Regions from separate parts of the Prevotella sp. lc2012 genome, predicted to be linked through region 2. Evidence: riboswitches for the same ligand, from Rfam matches in the RefSeq annotation. Region 2 holds a riboswitch; the other holds the start of a gene.
What was found. Region 2 has a riboswitch for thiamine pyrophosphate ahead of BLU99_RS10445 (TonB-dependent receptor). Riboswitches for the same ligand answer to the same signal wherever they lie in the genome.

Region 1: it holds a riboswitch for thiamine pyrophosphate, as region 2 does, so the genes downstream of both, thiS (sulfur carrier protein ThiS) here and BLU99_RS10445 (TonB-dependent receptor) in region 2, are expected to answer to the same signal.

Annotation. Positions count from the first base shown of each region.
Region 1 covers NZ_FNUF01000008.1:15,665-27,180, reverse strand. Annotated here, with positions in the region: gene thiD (bifunctional hydroxymethylpyrimidine kinase/phosphomethylpyrimidine kinase) at 1-835, opposite strand, end outside; gene BLU99_RS12030 (thiamine phosphate synthase) at 826-1,407, opposite strand; gene thiH (2-iminoacetate synthase ThiH) at 1,359-2,492, opposite strand; gene BLU99_RS12020 (HesA/MoeB/ThiF family protein) at 2,497-3,306, opposite strand; gene thiC (phosphomethylpyrimidine synthase ThiC) at 3,306-5,000, opposite strand; gene BLU99_RS12010 (thiazole synthase) at 5,017-5,790, opposite strand; gene BLU99_RS12005 (thiamine phosphate synthase) at 5,783-6,418, opposite strand; gene thiS (sulfur carrier protein ThiS) at 6,408-6,605, opposite strand; TPP riboswitch at 6,684-6,784, opposite strand; gene BLU99_RS11995 (endonuclease) at 6,902-7,969, opposite strand; gene BLU99_RS11990 (BACON domain-containing protein) at 7,973-9,559, opposite strand; gene BLU99_RS11985 (TonB-dependent receptor) at 9,587-11,516, opposite strand, start outside.
Region 2 covers NZ_FNUF01000005.1:113,724-125,239, forward strand. Annotated here, with positions in the region: gene BLU99_RS10415 (RHS repeat-associated core domain-containing protein) at 1-1,534, opposite strand, end outside; gene BLU99_RS10420 (ankyrin repeat domain-containing protein) at 1,679-2,458, opposite strand; gene BLU99_RS10425 (mediator of RNA polymerase II transcription subunit 6 family protein) at 2,495-2,806, opposite strand; gene BLU99_RS10430 (RHS repeat domain-containing protein) at 2,931-4,250, opposite strand; gene BLU99_RS10435 (nucleoside kinase) at 4,607-6,265, opposite strand; gene BLU99_RS10440 (Na/Pi cotransporter family protein) at 6,375-8,105, shown strand; TPP riboswitch at 8,102-8,197, shown strand; gene BLU99_RS10445 (TonB-dependent receptor) at 8,250-10,676, shown strand; gene pnuC (nicotinamide riboside transporter PnuC) at 10,681-11,262, shown strand; gene BLU99_RS10455 (DUF6563 family protein) at 11,345-11,516, opposite strand, start outside.

The DNA of each region.
Region 1 (11,516 bases), on a different contig from region 2:
ATATCAACGGTCCATTGCCGTGCCCGATACGACTGTCGACCGAACGACGGATAGCGGTCGTCACATATTCCTTTCCCTTTCTGACGGCCTCCGCCAGACTAGCGCCCTGCGCGAGATGGGCAGCGATAGCCGACGAGAGCGTACAACCAGTGCCGTGGAGATTGCCGGTAACAATACGCTCGGTGGTAAACGGACTGACGGTACCGTTAGTCTCGAAGAGAAAGTCGGTCATCTGCGACGAGTCAGCATGACCGCCCTTGAGCAGAAAGGCCGTGCCGTAAAACTGGCTCAATCCCTTCCCAGCACGTAGGATATCGCGAGGTGTCGGGGGTATACCTATCTGTTCCAAAAGTCGGTCGGTCTCAGGCAGGTTCGGTGTGATGAGGGTACAGAGGGGGAAGAGTCGCTGGGCGATATAATCGATGGTCTCGGACTGCATGAGCGGATAACCGCTGGTAGACACCATGACAGGGTCGTAGATTATCGGCACGCCGACGGAACCAGTCCCCTCGGCGTGGTCTGTCATTTCGACAAGGTGCTGTGACCGTTGATAGGTTTCCAGGGTATCGACGACAGCCTCGGCGACCGCACGATCGGGCAGCATACCAATCTTGATGACAGTCGGTTCTAGATCACTAAGCACAGCGCGCAACTGTGAAACCACGACATCGGGCGGCACGGGCATGGAACCCTGTACGCCCTGCGTGTTCTGCGAGGTGATCGAGGTGATGACGGTGGCACCGTAACAGCCGAGTGCCGTGATGGTCTTGAGATCTTGTTGGATGCCGGCACCCCCCGACGGGTCACTACCGGCGATGGTCAATACTATTTCCATGCGTCGCCGAGGATCATGGCTCCTCCGAAGCCCATTTGTAATACTTCCTTAACACGATTAAAGGTCATGCCGCCTAAGGCCATGACACGCTGGTCGATGAGTCCCTGCCGACGTGCCTCGTCGAGCTGGTCTTTGGTGAATGCCGCGCGATAGCCCTGCTTGGAGATACTATCGAAGACCGGACTCAGGCTCATATAGGCATATGGTTGACAGCGGCACTCAGCGAGTTCTGCGAGCGAATGACAGGAGATACTGACCGCTCCCTCCCACCCCGTGGGCGGCTGTGGGTTACGACGGTTGAGATGAACACCCCGAAGACCGTAACGGACGGCCAGATCGAAATGGTCGTGCAGCACCAGACGGTCGTAGAGGACGGGCGGCAACTGACGTAATAACAGTTCCATCTCGTCGGATGTGGACGACGGCTTACGGAGATGTACCAAATCGGCCGTTCCGCTGGTGAGCAGTTCCGCGATACGTGCGGCCTCACCCACGAAGAACTCGGGACGAGTGATGACAATGATCATACGCACTTCTTGAACAGGTCGAACGAGGCATCCCAGTCTTTCCATACCGGTTCGCGACCGAGTTCCTTCAACCGGGCATTGATGACCTTGGCCGTGCGTTCATCGCTGACGGTGAACTGCTCCAAGGCCTGCGGATAAGTGTGGTAGCCACCGGGATTGACATGACTCTCGGCCGACATCGTGGTAACACCCAACGTACACATGTTGTCACGGATATAGGCCGGCTCACGGGTGGAATAGGATATATCGACGTCATGGTCGAAGATACGCATAGCAAAGGTGGCCTGTGCCAACTCACGGTCGCTCATGAAGCAGTTGGGCTGGAACCCCTCGTTCTGTGCCGGTCGCATGCGTGGGAAATTGATACTGTACTTAGTGCGCCAGTAGTGTTTCTGCAGATAGCGCAGATGGTAGGCCATCATCGTCACATCGGTGCGCCACTCTTTCTCAAGTCCGATGAGCACACCCATACCGATGGAATGCACGCCCGCCTGTCCCATGCGATCGAAGCCGTCGCAACGCCACTCAAAACGGCTCTTCATGCCTCGTGGATGGTACAGTTTGTAATGATCGCTGTTGTAGGTCTCCTGAAAACAGATGACACCGTTGAGCCCATGTCGGGTCAGTTCATAGTACTCCTCCGTCTTCAGGGGCATCACCTCGATCTTGATATTCGAGAAATAGCGCTTAGCGATATCAATAGCCTTGGCCAGGTAAGGCACGCCTGCCTTGGCCGGGTTCTCGCCCGTGACAAGGAGGATGTTTTCGAAGGGCGCCAGTTGTTTGATGGCCCGGTACTCGTCCTCTATCTGTTCGGGGGTGAGGATGGTACGTGCCATGGGGTTCTCACGATGGAAGCCACAGTAGACGCACGAGTTCGAACAGGAATTCGTGATATAGAGCGGGATGAACATCGACATCGTGCGTCCAAAACGCTCTTCGGTATAACGGCGTGAAAGACGCGCCATCGTCTCCAAATAAGGTTCGGCCGCCGGCGACAGCAAAGCCATGAAATCGTTGACATCGCAACGACTCTTGCCAAGGGCCCGTCGCACATCGGCATCGGTCATCGAGGCAATGCGCTCGGTGGTCTCGTCCCAACTGATGTTTTTGAGTTCGTCTGAGAACATGGTTCTATTTGTTGTTTTTGGATTGACAGGGTTGAAAAGCATATTCCTTCAGTTCACGGATAGAAGGATGAACGCCGCAGAGGGCACAGTCGGGCCGCTGCGGGAAGGTGAAACGCTGCCACTGCATGGTGAGAGCGTCGAAAGTGAGAAGACTGTCGGTGAGCAACTCGCCCACCCCCGTAAGATACTTGATGCACTCGGTGGCCTGGACAGTGCCCAGCATACCAGCGATACTGCCCAGTACACCCACCATGGCACAGGTCTCGACATCCTCCTTGGCTGGAGGCTCCGGAAACAGACAACGATAACAGGCCGACTGAGGGACATGGGTCATCAGCTGACCATTATAGCGGTTGATACCTCCCATGGAGAAGGCCTTGTCTAACATGACGCAGGCATCGTTGACAAGATACTTCGTGGCGAAGTTGTCTGTGCCGTCGATAATAAAGTCGTAGGGACGGATCAGGTCGAGGGCATTACCCTCGCTCAGATAATACTCATAGGTCTCTACGCAGACATCGGGGTTGAGGGCACGGATACGCTCAGCCGCCACCTCCACCTTCGGGCGGTTGACGTCGGCGGTACCATGGAGCACCTGCCGCTGCAGATTACTGATGCTGACGGTATCGCCGTCGACGACACCGATGGTGCCGACACCGGCGGCTGCCAGGTAGAGAGCCACCGGAGAACCCAGTCCACCAGCACCCACCAGCAGCACCTTCGACTGCAGCAGTCGCTCCTGCGCCTCCATACCAAACCGCTCCAGGATGAGATGACGGTTATAGCGCTGCCGTTGTTCGCGAGTGAGTTCCATCATTTCTTAAGTTTACGCAGGTCATGGGTCAGTTTAGCGGCACAGAAATTCGGACCGCACATCGTACAGTACTCACCGTCGGTATGGCCGGCTTCCTCAAAATACTGAAGGGCGAGTTCTGGATCGAGTGAGAGATGGAACTGATCACGCCAGCGGAACTCGAAGCGTGCCTTGGAGAGGGCATTATCGCGGATAGCGGCACCGGGGTGGCCCTTGGCCAGATCAGCGGCATGGGCAGCAATCTTATAGGTGACGACACCCGCACGCACATCATCCTTGTTGGGCAGTGCCAGATGCTCCTTGGGGGTGACATAGCAGAGCATGGCTGTCCCCAACCAGGCGATCTGCGCACCACCGATGGCACTGGTAATATGATCGTAGCCCGGTGCGATATCGGTGACGATCGGTCCGAGGGTGTAGAAAGGCGCTTCGTGACAGTGGGTCAGCTGGCGCTCCATATTCTCCTGTATCTTATGCATGGGCACATGACCGGGACCTTCGATGAAAGCCTGCACGTTCTTGTCCCAGGCACGGGTAACGAGCTCACCCATGGTGTCGAGCTCGGCAAACTGAGCAGCATCATTGGCGTCGGCTGTACAACCGGGACGCAGTCCGTCGCCCAGCGAGAGAGCCACGTCATATTGGGCCACGATATCACAGATGTCATCAAAGTGCTCATAGAGAAAACTCTCACGGTCGTGCAACAGGCACCACTTGCTCATGATACTACCGCCTCGACTGACGATGCCACAGAGACGACTGTCGGCCAGATGGACGTTATGACGACGGATACCGGCATGTATCGTGAAATAGTCGACACCCTGCTCGCACTGTTCGATCAGCGTATCACGGTAGATCTCCCATGTGAGGTCTTCCACTTTACCGTCCACCTTCTCGAGAGCCTGATAGATAGGCACCGTACCCACGGGCACAGGACAGTTACGTACGATCCACTCTCGGGTCTCGTGAATATGATTACCGGTGGAGAGGTCCATCAGTGTATCGCCGCCCCACTTACACGACCAGACGGCCTTGTCTACCTCCTCCTCGATAGACGAGGTGGTAGCGGAATTACCGATATTCGTATTGATCTTAACGGCGAAATGACGTCCGATGATCATCGGCTCACTTTCGGGGTGGTTGATGTTCGCCGGGATGACCGCCCGACCGCGTGCCACCTCTGACCGTACGAACTCGGGGGTGATATGACTCTTGATGCCCAACTCGGCACAGTTCATATTCTCACGGATAGCCACATACTCCATCTCAGGCGTGATGATACCGGCCTTGGCATAGGCCATCTGAGTGATGGCACATCCTAACTTGGCACGACGGGGCAACCGGATATGCTCAAAGCGCAGGTGGTCGAGCGACGTGTCGGCCAAGCGCTGACGACCATACTCCGAACTGACCTGTGTGAGCTGTTCGGTATCGTTGCGGTCGAGAATCCACTGCTCACGCATACGGGGCAGACCTTTCTTCAGGTCGACCTCTATCGCAGGGTCGGAGAAAGGACCGCTGGTATCATAGATATATACTGGTGCATTGGGTTCCATGTGGGGAACACCGTGTTCGTCGCGCGTCACCGTAGGAGTGAGGTTGACTTTGGTCATACCGACACGGATATAGGGGAACAACTGGCCCGGCATGTATGCTTTCTCACGCTGGGCGTAAGCCTTGTGATCGTTGATCATAATTGAAAAATGAGAATTAAGAATTCAGAAAAGCAGTTAAAGGACTAGAAGCCTCGGCATTGTCGGCGATAGCTCCCAGACCAGCCTCGAAAGCCTGACGACCGGCGATAACGGCCTGACGGAAGGCGTCGGCCATCGCTACGGGATCACCGGCCACGGCGATCGCGGTGTTCACCAACACACAGTCGGCACCCATCTCCATGGCCTCGGCAGCATGACTGGGAGCGCCGATGCCAGCATCGACCACGACGGGCACGGTGGCCTGGTCGATAATAATCTGTAGAAAATCCTTCATGCGCAGACCTTTGTTGGTGCCGATAGGTGCAGCGAGTGGCATAACGGTAGCCGCACCGGCTTCCTCAAGATGCTTACAGAGTGTGGGATCGGCCTGACAATAAGGGAGCACCACAAAACCGAGCTTCACTAATTGTTCGGTGGCCTTAAGTGTCTCAACGGAGTCGGGCAGCAGATAGCGCGGGTCGGGATGAATCTCGAGCTTAAGCCAGTTGGTGCCGAATGCCTCGCGCGCCATCTGTGCGGCAAAGACCGCCTCCTCGGCATTTCGCACACCAGAGGTGTTAGGCAACAGTTGGATCTTCTGGTTTCGGGTGATGTGGGTCAGCAAGTCATCGTTCTGATCGTCGAGTTCGACACGTTTCATGGCGACGGTGACCATCTCTGTGCCAGAGACATCGATGGCACGGGCCATGAGTTCGTTGTTGTTGAACTTTCCTGTACCCAAGAACAGGCGGGAGCCGAACTCACGCCCCGCAATAACTAATTTACTCATGGTTGACTGTATTGATTAATTGTTTCATTTTCTGAACGGGATCATCGGCCCTCAAGACAGTACCGCTGAGGGCGATGCCACTGACACCGGTCTGGAGAATATCGGGGATATCCTCCTCGGTGATGCCACCGATGGCGACAATAGGAATGTGGATGTGTGCCTCTTCCATCTCACTGATGATCGTACGATAGCCATCAAGTCCAAGGACGGGGGCGAGCTTCTGTTTGGTGGTGGTAAAACGGAAAGGACCGCAACCGATATAGTCGGCAGAAGACTCGTAATGAGCCCGTACCTGATCGAAGGTATTGGCCGTTCCACCGATGATGAAACCGTCGCCCAACAGGCGACGCGCCTCACGGATGGGCATATCGTTCTGTCCCAGATGCACGCCGTCGGCATGGAGCTCACGCACCAGGCCGACACGGTCGTCGATGATGAACGTAGCACCGGCCTCATGACAAAGCCGTTGGGCGACAAGGGCTATGGGTCGCACCTCCTCATCGGTAGCGTCCTTCATCCGCAACTGTATCCATCGGCATCCGCCCTCAAGGGCCAGGCGAATGGAGTCGAGATAGGTGTAACGTTCTGTACAATGGGAGATAAACTGCAACATCACCTTATCCTCCACATGCGGCTTTAATGATGACGATACGAGCACCTTCCTGAAGAGCGGTCTGCGCCCAACTTCCACGGGGCATCATCTGATTGTCAATAGCTACAGCCACGCCCTTCTGAGGCAACTGCAGTTCGATAGCAAGGTCCTGTAGGTTACGGGCCTCGGTCTGATGGTCTTGGTTGTTAATCTGCACGTTCATGACGTATAAGCACAAAAAAAATCGAGCAGCCAGTGTTGTCACTTGCTACTCGAGGCATTATTTACTCTAAAATATATGATTTTGATTCTACTACATCCCTGCGACGGCATTACCCGCATCAGGTTCTATGGGTATCATCTCAGCTTCGGCACGTGGCCTCTGCACCCCGAGTATCGTTTTTTGACGCTGCAAAAGTAATCATTTATTTTCACTCCTGCAAGAAAAAGTCCGTTTTTGTTTGCGAACACAAAAACAACGAGCCGTCGTCCTCATACGAAGGCGACGGCTCGTTCTGTTTATCTCACGACAATCTTACGTTTATTGCGGATATAGAGGCCTTTCTTCAGTCGATGGCCATCGACACGTCGGCCACTGAGATCATAGATATGATTGTTTTCCACCGGTGCCACCTCACGATGTAGCACAGAGATGCCGGTGACAACAGACTGATAGTTGTCGTAGCTGAAAGCAACATCGGTGGCCGAACCCCATATATACTGCTCCAGTCCTGGATAGTCGACAAAGGGGTTACGGTTCTTCTGGATGGCATAGATACCCTCGTTGCGACGGATCTCCTTCTCGCTGACAGGATCCTGCTGCGCCCAACGAAGGAGCATCTTCAGAGCCCATCCCTTAAAGAAAGGAAAGACGCTTCCATCGAGCATCGTCTTATCACTCTTATCCCAGTCTTTTGGACTGCGGGTAACACCTTTCTCATTCTTGTACGACTCATAGCAGGTGGCCATATAGAAATAAACGCGGGCCAGGTCACCCTTGTACTCATCATTGGGTTCGAAGACACGACCGTTCTGCCCGGATATCTTGTAACCAAGACTGTCGACACAACGTCCGAACTTAGAGAAGCCGCCCTCCGACTGTTTCGTGATGTTCTCGCCTACCTCACCATAAGGATAATTAGAGCGTATGGAGTTTACCGAACGGTCGGTCGGAAACAGATGATGCAGGTCGGTATACATCGGATACACCTCGGTGGTGTTGTTTTTCTGGGTGCTCTCATTAAACCAACTCTTTGGCATCGCATGCTCACGATTATACACCACACCCTCGTCATCGATATCCTCACCCTTGTCTTGATCCGTCACAGGGGTGAAATTGGAAATACCGGAATAAATCTCCCATATCTTCCCATCTTCGCGAAGGTCGTAAGAGTTGATGGCATTCCATACGCCAGGTGTATACGACTGTATGGTATGCGGACTGATAATCTGGAAGAGCGCCGTCTTCAGTTCCGAGCCCTTCTTACCGTCGGCCGCCTGGTAGTAGGCACCAGTATCGTTCGGCCCTTGTGAGAAAACAACTGGTGATGTCAATAATGACATCACCAGTAATACATATTTTTTCATAAATTATTCTCCAGCCTTCTTGAACGAGAAGCAGACACCCTGACACAGTTCTACGAGCTCCTTGTAAGTATCCTTGTAGCCGATGATGGTGATCTCGTCGCCTACCTTCAGGCCGTTGTCGGCGATGAAGAACTTACGGTCATCACCCTGAGCATTCCATCCGGCATAGGTACCATAGACATAGAGTTCGTTGGTACCGTCGGTGATATAGAGATTACCATAATCGTTCTCCTTACCATTGCTGCCAAGGAGTGAACTGATCTTACCAGTCACCATGTAGTAGACGTTCTTGTCGTCAGGCATGGTCAGGAACTCAGCGATGGTGACAGCCTTCACGGCATGCTTCAGGACACAAGAACCATTGACCATCTGCGGACTATCCTTATAAGCGCCACGCTTACCAAGAACGGTCACCACGTCGCCCACCTTGATACCGCTGTCGAGGAAACCCTCAGCACGGTAAACCAGTGTTTCACCGGTATAGTCCTTGATATAGAAGCTCTTTCCCTGGTTGTCTCTATCGTAGACAGCAGTGACAACACCCTCCAGACGATACTGGGTATCTCCCACCTCAGCGGCGAGGAACTCAGCCACGGTAGCATCGATGATAGCACCAGCCTGAGCGACAGCGAACTGTGAGGTGTACTCCCTACCATCCTTATAGGTCTTAAGGGTCACGGTCGTACTACGGTCGCCTGCGGTATTAGGCAGGGCACGGAACGTGATGGTGTTAGAAGTCACAGCTGAGATGAAGAGCCAGTCTTTGGCGTCCTGAGGAATCTCGGCATTGATACCATCACCCTTGCAAGTGACGTGAGCCGTCACCTCACCACCCTCGAGAGGCAGAGCTACGGCAGCCACCTTCTCACCAGCAACGCTCAGTGAGTCGACCTTGATCAGTGACTTGTTGATGTTTACAACGGTGACGTTCACCAGTTCTACAGTGCCATTATAGAGCTGCTTCGGACCTTCCACGGTAACCTCGTCACCCACCTCAATACCGAGGCTGAGGAAGTTCTTCTCTGCACCCTTCTTATCAAGCGTACCATAGATATATACCTCACCGGTAGCATCTTTCAGATACCAGTTACCATAGGTCGTATTGGCAATCTTTGTCACAACACCGGTCACACGATAGGTCTTGGATTCCGGTCCGGCGATTACCTCTGCACAAGTAGCGGTAGAGACTGTTGCAACACCCTGGATAATGTTGATGATCTGGGTCTGACCATTACAAGAGACCTTCAGTTCGCAGTTGCGACCCTCGCCAGCCTCTGCACTGAATGTCAGAGTCGTCTCACCAGCATTTCCTGACAACTGACTTACCTGCAGCCAGGCAGGTGTCTCAACGTATGAGACCACGTCTTTTCCTTCAGCATCCTTCGTTGTCACCTTGATGACTTTCTCGAACTGCCAAGCTCCCTTTGCCGTGAGGGTGATATTTGTTGATCCGCCATTGGTATTGAGAGCAACATACGACTGTGACACCTGAATCTGATCGAGATATGTAGGATCATAGTCTTCAGAGCAGCCAGTAAACACTGAAGCCACCACTGCCAGAAGAGACGGAATGAAATATCTAAGTTTCATATTCTTTAGATTTTTACTTTTATACTATTAATTGAAGATGTACTTGATACCAATAGAAGCATACCAGCACTGACCAAGTGAGTAGTTCGGTGACCATGTCTTCGTATTGCCGTTGATCACAGAAGGTGTAGAGAAGGTAGCATAACCATCTGCATCGACACCCTCGTACTTCAGGATACGCGGATCTGTACCAATCTCAGTATTCAGATACTTGGCAACACCCCATGAAGAGTTGAAGAGGTTCAGAACGTTCTTGATATCGAATGTCAACTGCAGGGCATGTGAAGTCTTACCAACGTTCACCTTGAAGTCGTGCTTGTAAGCAAAGTCCACACGGTGTACCCAAGGAGAGTAAAGGCTATAAGCCTCGGCATACTCACCCTGATGGTTCTTCAGATAGTCGTCCTTATGAACATAGTCCATGAAACGCTTAGCATCATCAGCAGATACGAAACGGAATTCGCCCTTCTCCACCTGAGCGTCGGTCGGAATATAAAGTGCATCGTAGTTGTAACCGTCGCTGTTCATATCATTGACCATCATGTAAGAGTAGTTGTAACCACCGCGCCATGCCTCATAGACGAAGCTATAGTGGTTGCCGCTCTTATCGTGGATCGTAGCATCAGCCACAATACGATCAGGTGTTACATACTGAGAGTTATGCAGTTTAATGTTGTTCGGACCCTCAATCGTAGGAACATATGTGAAGGCAGACTCAGCAGCAGAACCCGGCATACCGGTCACCTCCTTAGATACAGTGTGAGTATAAGCAGCCATCAGAGAAATCCACTCAGTAGGCTGTGCGTTCAAAGTGATGTTAGCGCTCCATCCGTAACCACGGCTGGTGTTCTCAAGCACGAAAGCCTTGGTACCAGTACGGAAGCCTGCAGGATAGATGGGACGGCTGTCGATACCATTGAAACGAGAGAAACCACCGACATTGGGGATACTCCAGTCAGAGATAGAAGCCGCATTGATGGTCTTGTTGTAGATACCCTCAACAGTCACCGTGAACGGGAAGTTAACAGGAATCTGATAGTCAAAAGCCAAAGAGGTCTTCCATACCTGCGGCATCTTGAACTTAGGATCAACACCGTTGATAGCAGAAGGAACGGTACCATCCTCAGGAGAAACGGTTGTAGGATAACCAAGAGCCTGCAACCTGGCAATCATCTCGCTGACATCGGTCATCGGACCGCCAGCGAACTGGGTCATGTCGATATAACGGTTACCAGTCTTATCATCTGTCGTATAGGCGCCAGAATAGTTTGCATAACCCTTTGCAGGAGCATTGGTCTTTCCATCCCATACCATTGTCTTGCCGTTCAACTGAGCCTGATACTGCACGAGACCACCGTTGGTAGGCATATTCGTGAAGAACACAAGCGGCAGACGACCAGAGAAGAGACCGGTACCACCACGCACCTTCAAGCTCTTGTCACCAAACACATCATAGGTGAAACCGAGACGAGGTGAGAAGGTGATGCTATTCTTAGGCCACTTACCTGTATCGATGTGACTACCATTATAATCGAGTACTTTAATCGCATTGTTGGTCAGCAAGTCACTGTTGTTGAAGAACAGACCGTCGATACGCAGACCGTAGGTCAGTTTGAACTTGTCCGTGACGTTCCACTCATCCTGAGCATAAACACCCGGGCGGTTGAACTGTACACGAGCAGCAGGCTTAGCCTCACCATCGTAACCGTAGGTCAGACAGAAGATCTCTGGTGTGCTATTGAACAGAGCAGCAGGATCAACGACACCACCAACATACATATCATCGGTCAGGTTGTAACGATAGTAACCAGAACCATTACGCATATACTGGTTGTCGGCCATCTGATGCTCGAAGGTCACACCGGCCATAATCTTATGCGTGCCCATATAGTAGGTCACATCATCCTTGATGTTCCAAATGGTGTTATGAACGGCGTTGTTCCATGTGAACAACTCA
Region 2 (11,516 bases):
CTTGCCTTAATTCACTTGAACTGAACACTTTAGAAGATTGTAATGATATCGAACCTGTCTGTCGTATCTGTGGGTCGCTATTATAATGCAGCGGAGTGTATACATTTTTATCATTCACCTGCAATCGCATATTTCCTTTATAATTGAGGGATAAATTATCATTAGAAGAATCTCCCTTCTGATTAATGTACGCGTCGAATTTGACTCCTTTGAAATATATTCCCATTGAATTGTTAGAAGTACTATTCTTAGAATTGATTTCGATAATTGCAGAAACATCAACAAAAGCAGTTATTCTATATGTATTTCCAAATAAAGCACCGCCAAGTTTAACGTCCCCATCAAATCCAATAGCACCCCCCACGGAATTTTGCACTTCAAAGTCAGTATTAAGATTCAGATCTCGTAAAATATCATTTCCTGTGGTCCCTATATATGAATAACCATCTGGTGTTCTTTCTGCTGACGTTACATTATCCATCCAAATATAATCACCCCATTGAGTTTTTACCCAATCCCTTCCATCCGGATCAATGGCATTCACAGGATTATTCGCGCAATACGCATACGGACTGACGCCGTAGTATTTCTCGCAGAGGGGGTCAATACGATCCCATCTTGCGAGGATGGGGTAGTGCTGGCGGGCGCCGTAGTCGTAGGTGTTCAGGCCATACATATTGTCGAACTCCTTGCCGTTGTACTTATACTGCTGGAAGTCACGGTTCCATATCATCGCCTTCAGCGTGTCCACGAGCTGGCCGCCGAAGGGATAGTAGTTCACGCGCTGCTTCATCGCACCCGTCGAGGTCACCGTCTCACGCACCGTGCCCAGATGGTCCTTGTTTTGGTAGTAGAACGTGAACTTGTCCGTCGTGCCGCTGGCCGTCGCCTGGGCGTAGCCGCCGTCGAAGAGGTACTTGTCGATCTTGCCGTTCCTCACCACCAGGCTGCCGCCCAGCAGGTAGTCCGTCGAGTCCGTGCTCTGGATCTCCGATGCCTTCAGCTCCACCTGCTGCCCGATCGTACGGGAGATGTTCGCCTTGGCCGTGTAGTGCACCATGCGCAGCTTCTGGCCCGTCGCACTGTAGACGTACTTCGTGATGCTGCCGTTGGTGAAGTAGATCTTCTGGGGATTGCCGCTCAGGTCGTACGAGATGAAGGCGATGCCGCGGCTCTTGTCGGTCAGCAGCGAGCCGTTCCCATTGTACGTGTACGAGTAGTTGGTACCCTTCGTGCCCTTGAAGTCGAGCGATCCCGCATACGTCACCTTGTTGGCCATGTCCTTCACCGTATTCAGCTGGTTACCGGTGTAGGTCACTATAAGGCTGTCGACAAGGCCGTACTTGCCGTTCTGCATTCTGCCCCTGCGCTCCAGACGCTTGATGTTGCCGTTCTTGTCGTACTCGAGCACCTTCTCGGTGAACCTGTTCGCATTGGTGCCCAGGTTGTCCTTCTCGCCGTAGACGGCATTCTTCAGGCGGTTGGCCGCATCGTAGGTGAACTTATAGCTATCGCTTATCATCTTCCAAGCCATATGGTTGATATCGAGGGCAAATATAGGCAATTTGTTTGAAACGGCCAAATCTGTGAGTTTAATTGTGGGTAGGCCTTCGATGCAAGAGTCGTAAGGGGCAAGCCATTGGGACTTCCCTTTCTACCATCCATTCCTTGTCACAAATTAAGGCTGTTCTTTTCGAGATTGTGCATCTATATAGTCAATAATCCGTTTTGCAACAATACTATCTTCTGCAGTAACGATCCTTCTTTTTAGCATCAGATCCCTAAAAGACAAAGTATCTCCCGTATCTATAGTTACCACATATGAGTTCTTATAATCTGCCTTGCATTCAAAAAACAGATATTCTAATACGTCGGGAGCCATTTTCTTTTCGGCAGATAATAAAGGCGTATCATGATGATCAGCTTCAACAAAGAAATTTACGTCTGCTCCTGCTGCAACTAGCATTTTCGTTTTTTCCAGACTTGTAAATGCTGCTCGTATCAAAGGAGTCTCTTCGCTTGGAAGATACGATAGAGTCTCATTTCTTTTAACATGATCATTGGGATCTCCCCCATGTGCAAGCAGAAACTCTAATATATCTGAACGAATGAAATAGTCTGAAGCAATTGCTATCGGTGATGCCCCTCTATAAGTATCATGTGCATTCGGATTCGCGCCATGATTTATAAGGAACCTGACGGCATCTATGTTCTCATTTAAGATAGCCCAAAACAAAAGAGTTTCACCAAATCTCGGTTCTCTGAAATCAACATCAATTTGTCCTTTAGCTAATATCTTTTCAGCCTTGGCGAAATTGTTCTTTGAAACACACCTTGCAAGTTCCCACGCTTCCGTTTCCTTCCATAGTCTTATATCATCTCCAAGATAGTTTCTCTTTCCAGAACAACCCATAATGGCTAATGCCACTAATACACAGATATACTTACATGCGTTCATTTTCTTTATTCCCCTCCTGTAATCTAATTGATTATTTTACTTATCTACTTCCATTAGAATAATCTCTGGCCCTTCTTCTCCCTGTTTCCTATACACTTTATTTACCCTTCCTCTTCCATCAGTCACGAAATATAATCGATATGCCGTAGCATCACCAATTGAGGAATGCAGTATCTCATATGTTTCAGAAGCAACTATCGGTATATTTTTATATTCCTTAGGAGCCTGATATATATTTCCATCTGCGACTATCCTATAATAATTTCCCAAAGAATCCAACTTTACAGAGGTCGATCCCTTTACCTTTTCCACTTTTGATATATGAAAAGACATCTTTGCATTCTCCATATATACATGAAGTCTTATTATCGGATAATTATCAACTGTATATACAGTAAAACTATTAGGGTCAAAACCTATCACGTTACTGTGACAAGATGACAAAAACAATGTCATAACAAATACTAAAACACTATTGAGTCTGCTCATTCCTCTTCTTTTGCTCTTCATATAACTTCCACCATTCGTCAATTTGCTGGACTTTCTGCATATTCGACATATTCGAATTGAGTAAATCTTGTAAACAGTTCTTTCCATAATTAGTATTTAGAAATCTATTAAATTCTAGAAAACGGTCCCCATTAGCATTTGCTTCTTTCTCTTCCGGAACATCATCATGACTTCCATATCTCATATACTGTGATACAAAATGAAGAAGATACTGGAGTTTGCCTTCGGCCTGCTCTATATGTTTGATGTGTGTCACTTCATGTGAAGCCATAAGCAACCATTCTGAAACATCTTGTCCATAACCATTTCCATTATAATCTGCTTTTTTGTCTGCAAAATAATTTTCGGTAAAGGTCATCGTAACATTATTTGGGGCACTTCCTATGGTGATTCCTCCACCTCCCTTATTCGGACTATACCATGGATATTCTCTGCCAAATCCTCTCTCCATAATATTCACATCTCGAATATACTCTTCTTTAACTCCTGTAACCAAAGAGAGAAGATGTGCGGCGGGTTTTGTAAATGTGTAATAATCTGCTCTATAGAAACTCGCTTTATGAAAAGTCAATACTCCTTTGGGATATAATCCTTTGATATCTATATATTTCACCGGATTATTCAAACAATACGCATACGGGCTGACGCCGTAGTACTTCTCGCAGAGGGGATCGAGGCGGTCCCACCTTGCCAATATCGGGTCGTGCTGGCGGGCGCCGTAGTCGTAGGTGTTCAGGCCGAACGTGCCGTCGAACTCCTTGCCGTTGTACTTATACTGCTGGAAATTGGGGCTCAAGACCATCGCCTTCAGCGTGTCCACGAGCTGGCCGCCGAACGGGTAGTAGTTCACGCGCTGCTTCATCGCGCCCGACGAGGTCACCGTCTCACGCACCGTGCCCAGATGGTCCTTGTTCTGGTAGTAGAACGTGAACTTGTCCGTCGTGCCGCTGGCCGTCGCCTGGGCATAGCCGCCGTCGAAGAGGTACTTGTCGATCTTGCCGTTCCTCACCACCAGGCTGCCGCCCAGCAGGTAGTCCGTCGAGTCCGTGCTCTGGATCTCCGATGCCTTCAGCTCCACCTGCTGCCCGATCGCACGGCTGATGTTCGCCTTGGCCGTGTAGTGCACCATGCGCAGCTTCTGGCCCGTCGCACTGTAGACGTACTTCGTGATGCTCCCGTTGGTGAAGTAGATCTTCTGGGGATTGCCGCTCAGGTCGTAGGTATAGCTATCGCTTATCATCTTCCAAACCGTATGGTTGATTCCGAGGACAAATATAGGCAAATTGTTCGAGACTACCAAATCTGTGAGGTAAATTGTGGGATGGTCCTTCGATGCTTCGACAAACCCAAAAAGGAGATACCCCCCCCCCCTCGCTTTTTCTAGTTCACAACTTCTTCCGAGCACTTTTTTAGGCACTTTTTTAGGACAAAAGGAGAGATGGCGGTCCGTCAATCCTAGTCCCTTCGACAGGCTCAGGGACCGCGGTGGTTGGGGCTCAGCAACCATGGAAATCGGGGATTTCCGACTGACAGAAAACGCGGAGGCCCCCTCATATACTTTTAGCCCCCCATAGGGGGCCAAGTATAGAGGGGGACACCTCTGGCTTATTCTGTCAGTCGGCCGCCGCCATCGTTCAACTAATACTTGAACGACGAGCCGCCGAGGAATTCACGGAGGAGGGAGGTCGGGGGGATCTGGGTGTCGGGGATGGGCGTGATGTAGCGGAGGAACTTCAGCAGGCGGTAGGCCTCGGCATATTCCGGACAGTTCTCCGGCACCTGCTCCAGCAGTGGCTCGGCCTGACTCTTGATAACAGCCAACTCGAAGAGCATGGCGGTGTTGAACATCGCGTCGGCATTCTCCTGGAAGGGGAAGATCCATTTGTTCTCACCAGCACGGACCGACGGCCATCGGCGGATGGTCTCACGGGCACTGACAGCCCGATACTTATGGTCGCGGATGATGCGCCGCAGCAGACGGTTGTCGGTGGTAGGGATATAGTTGTGGTTGTCGAGCAGCACCGTCGTAAGTGCTGAGGCATAGACACGGAAGATCTGCTCCTTGGGTATCTGTGCGGTCAGCTCGGGGTTCAGGGCGTGGATGCCCTCCACCACCAGAATCTCATTGTCACCGAGGCGCAGGCGTCGGCCGCTCTTCTGACTGGTACCTGTGGGGAAGTCGTAACGTGGCAGTTCCACCTCGTCGCCGCGGAAGAGGGCGGTGAGCTGTTCGTTGAGCAAGGGCAGGTTCAGGGCATGCAGGTGCTCGAAGTCGTAGTCGCCTTTCTCGTCGCGCGGTGTCTGGTCACGGTCCACGAAATAGTCGTCGAGTGAGATGTTGACGGGACGGATGCCATTGACGGCCAACTGTATGGACAGGCGCTTGCAGGTCGTGGTCTTGCCCGAGCTCGAGGGGCCGGCGATGAGCACGAGCTTGACGCCTTTCCGTTGTGTGATCTCATCGGCAATCTTCGCGATTTTCTTCTCCTGCAGGGCTTCCGATATCTGGATGAGGGTGGAGCTGTGGCCTTTCTGTACCACATCGTTCAGGTCGCCGATGGTGCTCAGACCAAGGATGTTCTGCCAGTTGTGGTGCTCCTTGAAGATGCCGAACATCTTATCCTGAGGGATAATCTCGCCCAGCTCGTCGGGATGCTCGCGAGAAGGGATGCGCAACAGCAGACCATCGTAGTATTTCTCTAATCCGAAGAGATAGAGTTGCGAGGTGTTCGTCAGCAGTGAACCGTAATAGTAGTCCATGTAGCCGTCAATGTCGTAGAAGGTGGTGTAGAGCCGTCCAAGTCCTTGCAGGAGCTTCACCTTCGACTTATAGTGGAGACTCTCGAACAGTTTAATAGCTTCTTCTGTGGTGGTCTCATGACGATGTATCGGCAGAGCCGCGTCGATAATCTCCTGCATCCGTCGGCGGATGGCGCCCGCATCGTCGAGGGTGACGGGGCGGCCGATATGCAGGTTGACATAGTAGCCGTTGCTCACGGGGATATCGATGACCACCTTACATGGGTCGTAGAGATCGCGGACGGCCTTACAGAGCACGAAGAACAGCGTCCTCGTATAGGCGCGGGAACCGCTTGTCGAGGTGATGTCGAGGAACTCCACCTCTTTCTGTTTGTAGATACGGTAGTGCATACCTTCTACCTTGTTGTTCACGTGGGCTGAGATAGGACCGTGCTTCAGTTCCAGTCCGCTGAGATGATACACATCTGCCAGTGTGGCACCGATCGGTACGTTGATGGTGGTGCCTGTATTGCGACAAAAAACTTGTGCTGTTTCCATTTTGATGATGATTTTCGACCACAAAGATAACGAAAAAACCAAAGAAGTGTTGGTGCATTTAGATTTTTTTATTATTTTTGCAGCAAAATTCAAATCATAGGATTTCTTTATGCTCGTTTTGTTCAAACTCCTTGGCTCGCTCGCCCTTCTGATGTTTGGTATGAAGTCGATGAGTGACGCCTTGCAGAAGATGGCGGGTCCGCAGTTGCGACACGTCCTCGGTGCAATGACCACCAATCGTTTTACGGGAATGCTGACAGGTATGCTGGTGACAGCATCGGTCCAGTCGTCGACGGCTACGACGGTGATGACGGTCTCGTTCGTCAATGCCGGACTGCTGACGCTGGCACAGGCCATCTCGGTGATTATGGGTGCGAACATCGTAACGACGCTTACGGCCTGGATCATGTCGGCCGGAATGTCGTTCGACATCACCAATGCAGTCTATCCTGCGTTCCTCATCGGCATTGTGCTGATCTACCTGAAACGCTATCGTTATATCGGTGACTTCCTCTTCGGCTTGTCGTTCCTGCTCTTAGGACTGGGCACGCTCCGGTTGACTGGCACGGAGATGCATCTGGGTGAGAATCAGGTACTGCTTGATTTCTTCGCCTCCTTTGATCCCGACTCCTTCGTGACTACATTGATCTTCTTGTTCCTTGGTGGTGTGATGACATTCTGCGTGCAGTCGTCGGCAGCCGTCATGGCCATCACCATGATTCTCTGCTCGAGTGGCGCTTTGCCGATCTATCAGGGTATCGCCCTGGTGATGGGTGAGAATATCGGTACGACGGTCACGTCTAACCTTGCCGCCCTCTCGGCCAATACCCAGGCGCGTCGGGCCGCCTTGGCGCATATGTTCTTCAATGTGTTCGGCGTGGTGTGGATCCTGTTCGTCTTCCGTCCGTTTATTGATGCTGTCTGTGGTCTGGTGGGTTACGATGTCGCCATGGTGAAGGGAGAGGTAGCCATCAAGGTGTTCCTGGCCAATGCCGCTAAGCTGAGCTTCGTGCTTGCTGCCTTCCATACCTGCTTCAATGTGGTGAACACGTTCATCCTCATCTGGTTCATCCCACAGATCGAACGTTTCGTATGCTGGGTCATCAAACCAAAGAAGGTCGACGAGGAAGATGAGTTCCGTTTGCATTTCATCACTGCTGGCTTCATGAAGACTCCGGAGCTTTCCGTGTTCGAGGCCCAGAAAGAGATACAGGCCTTCTCAGAACGTATGCAGCGTATGTTCAATATGGTGCGTGAGCTGCTGACGCTCTCGTCGAGCACCAGTAGTAAGAAAGACAGTAATGGGGCTGACTTCAACAAGCTCTACTCGCGGATTGAGAAGTACGAGGGTATCTCTGATAACATGGAGTTGGAGATAGCCAACTATCTCGACCAGGTCTCAGATGCTCATCTCTCCGATGACACCAAGGCCAAGATCCGCTCCATGCTCCGTGAGATCTCCGAGCTAGAGAGTATCGGTGACGCCTGCTTCAATATGGCACGTACCATCTCACGGAAATACAACGGCAAGCAAGATCACTTCAATGAGAGACAGTATGAGCATATCCATCAGATGATGGAGCTGACCGACCAGTCGCTCACACAGATGAACCGACTGATGATGGGACGGAAGGAGACCTTCGATGTGAACCGCACGTTTAACATCGAGCATGAGATCAATAACTTCCGTAGTCAACTGAAGTCGCAGAATATCACCGACGTGAACAACCACGAGTATACCTATGCCGTAGGTACAATCTATATGGACCTCATCAACGAGTGCGAGAAGCTCGGCGACTATGTGGTGAATGTCGTGGAGGCCCGTATGGGTATTCGCTGATTATCAAGGGGTGCCCACGGGCGTGGGCTGAGATGATACCCTCTAACCTGATCCGGATCATACCGGCGTAGGGATGGATAGTAGGCTTAATCAACACAAATCCCCCTTTACAATAGATGAAAATAGTAAAAGGTAAGTAAAGGAATGAAAAGATTATTTTTAGGAATGACAGCGCTGCTGGGCGCCATGAGTGTGAATGCCCAGAACAAGGCTGCCTTGTATGACTCCACACAGGTGGAGCAGTTGCAAGAGGTCGTAGTGAAAGGTGTACGTGCGCAGAAGAACGCACCGTATGCCGTTACAAACATGAAGAAGCAGCAACTCGACGCCTTCTCGAAGACGGGGCGCGAACTGCCTCTCCTCTTCTCACAGACACCCGGTATCCTGGCGTGGAGCGAGAATGGACTGGGCACGGGAACGACGGCCATGCGTATCCGTGGTGCCGGTGGCTCACGTATCAACGTGACGCTCGACGGTGTGCCCCTGAACTCGCCCGAGGACCAGTGCGTGTTCTGGGCCAACATGAACTCCTATGGTTCTCTGCTCGGCAGTGTGCAGATACAGCGCGGTGTGGGAACATCGACCAATGGTGATGGTGCCTTCGGCGGTACGGTGGCCCTGGCGTCAGCCTCGCCCTTGCAGACCCCGAGTCTGGAGGTGTCGGCCTCGTATGGCTCCTATAACACCTTTAATGTCGGTGGAAAGTTCTCATCCGGTCTGTTGTGGAACCATCTGATTATCGACGGTGCCTATCATGAGACGCATACCGATGGTTTTGTCCATGGTACCAGTGGCCGTTCTGGTTCTTACTATGGCGGTCTGACATGGCTAGGCGATAACTTCCGTCTGAGCTATAAGAATATCGGCAACTTCGAGCGTACCGGTCAGGCTTGGAACGGTGTGACGGCAGGTAATGATGATTACTCTCTGATGGATGGCAGCTACGACGACGGCTCATGGTCGTACAATGCCAAGACGGGTATCAGAACTTATCAAGATATGTGGAACGCCGGACTGGGTAAGTTTAATTCTCTTTATGAGCGACTTGCTACCGGTAGCGACGGACTCTTCGTGAAGGATGCCAACGGAAACTACCAGACGGAACGCTACCGCATGGCCGACGGCACCATCTGGGACAAGACTACCGATAACTTCTGGCAGGACCATAACATCCTCTCCGCAGCATGGACTATCAATGACCACTGGAGCACGACAGCCTCGCTGCACTACACCTATGGTCATGGTTACTACGAGGAGTTCCGCTATAATAATAAACTGGTGAAGTATGGCATTAAAGCGGCCGATGCCGATGGTACGAACATCAAGCGCTCGGACTTCGTGCGTAAGAAAGGACTGACACAGCATACCTATGGACTGGTGTGGAGCGCCAACTACAAAGACGATCTATGGGATGTCATCGGTGGACTGTCAGTCCAGAATTTCGATGGTAATCATTTCGGTTTCCTGACCTATGCCTCCAACGAAGTCGTCAGACAGCAGTTCCTGGGCGGCGGTGCCTATCGCTACTACGATTCAGATGCTCATAAATTCGACGGGAATGCGTACCTGAAGGCTGCTCGCCATCTTGGTGAGCAGTGGGATGTATTTGCCGACGTGCAGTATCGGTATGTGGGTTATAAGACTGATGGCTATAACGACAAGTACAAAACCGACAAGGCTACCGGTGAGATCCTGACCCATTATCTTGACATCAACGAGAAGTATCACTTCTTTAACCCGAAGGCTGGCTTCTCATGGCATACGGGTGGCCATCGCGTCTATGGTTCTGTGGCCCTGAGTCATCGCGAGCCTGAGCGAAACAACTTCACCGACAATGGTCACCGTGCCTATCCGAAGGCAGAGCGACTGACGGACTATGAATTGGGCTATACCTATAACAGCGGTATCTTCCGTGTAGGGGCGAACTTCTTCTATATGGACTATACCGACCAGTTCGTGCAGACCGGAGCCGTGAGCGATATCGGTGAGCCTCTGACCACAAATATCAAAGACAGCTACCGCATGGGTGTGGAGCTGCAGGCCGGTGTGGATCCCACATCGTGGCTGACCATCGAGGGTAACGCCTCACTGAGCAGGAACAGGATCAAGGACTTTGACGAGACCGTGAACATCGACTGGGACGACGACCCCGACGACGGACAGTGGGAGACCATCCACTATGATCACTCTACGCTGGCCTTCAGTCCTTCTGCCATCCTGAATGGCTTCGTCACCCTGCATCACAAGGGGTGGCAGGCCGTATGGCACACCAACTTCGTGTCGCGCCAGTATCTCGACAATACAGAGAACGCCGACCGCTCGCTGCCCTGCTACAGCGTGTCGAACGCTTCTGTCAGTTATACTCTGAAGCCAAGGAAGGTCATCAAGGAGACGATCTTCGGCCTGAACTTCAATAACGTGTTCAACCGTCGGTATGCCGCCAGCGGATGGTCGTACTCCTGCATTCTCCGCAACTATGGCAATCATCCGAACGACAACCGTTACTACCAGCTCGGCTTCGTTCCGATGGCGGGCTTCACGGTGTCGGGCAGTGTGACGGTAAGGTTCTAAGAAGATGATGGACTTCCTGATAGCACACTGGCTTGATATCCTGACCACCATCCTGGGTCTGGCCTATATCCTGTTGGAATATAAGGCGAGCGTATGGATGTGGGTCGTGGGTTTCCTGATGCAGGCATTGGGCATCGTGCTCTACTACCAGAAAGGACTCTATGCCGACTGCGGCATGGAGTTCTACTATCTGTCGATGACGGTCTATGGCTACTGGAAGTGGGTCCGTGGGTCAGCCTCGAAGACCGTCCTGCCCATCCGTCATTTCCCTTGCCGGCTGGTACTCCCGTGGTTGGCATTGATCGTTGGTGTGTGGGGCCTTATCTATTGGCTTCTCGTGACGTACACCAACTCGACCGTGCCCCTGGCCGACAGTTTCACGACCGCCTTAAGCATCGTCGGTGTCTGGGCCCTGGCTCACAAGTATCTGGAGCAGTGGTTCATCTGGATTGCCGTCGATGTGGTGACGTGCGTGCTCTATTTCTATAAGGATATCCCCTTCAAGGCCAGTCTCTATGGTCTCTACGTCGTGATAGCCATCCTCGGCTGGTTCAAGTGGCGACGGATGATGAAGGAAGAGTCATAAAGCATATAACCATCTAACCCTCTGGGTGTCGGTCTTTCGGCCTTGTCGGGTTAGATGGTTATATGATTACCTGATAACGTTATTAGTCTATCAAGCCCAGGTGTTGTAGAATCGGGAACACTGTTGCTGCAGACTGACGATCTTTTTTCTTTTTGATGGCATTATACTCATCGGCCACCTTCTGATGGTCCTTCAGAACCTCAGCCATGAAAGCATCGTCAATCAGTCGGATGTTCACCTTACCCTTCTTTGCG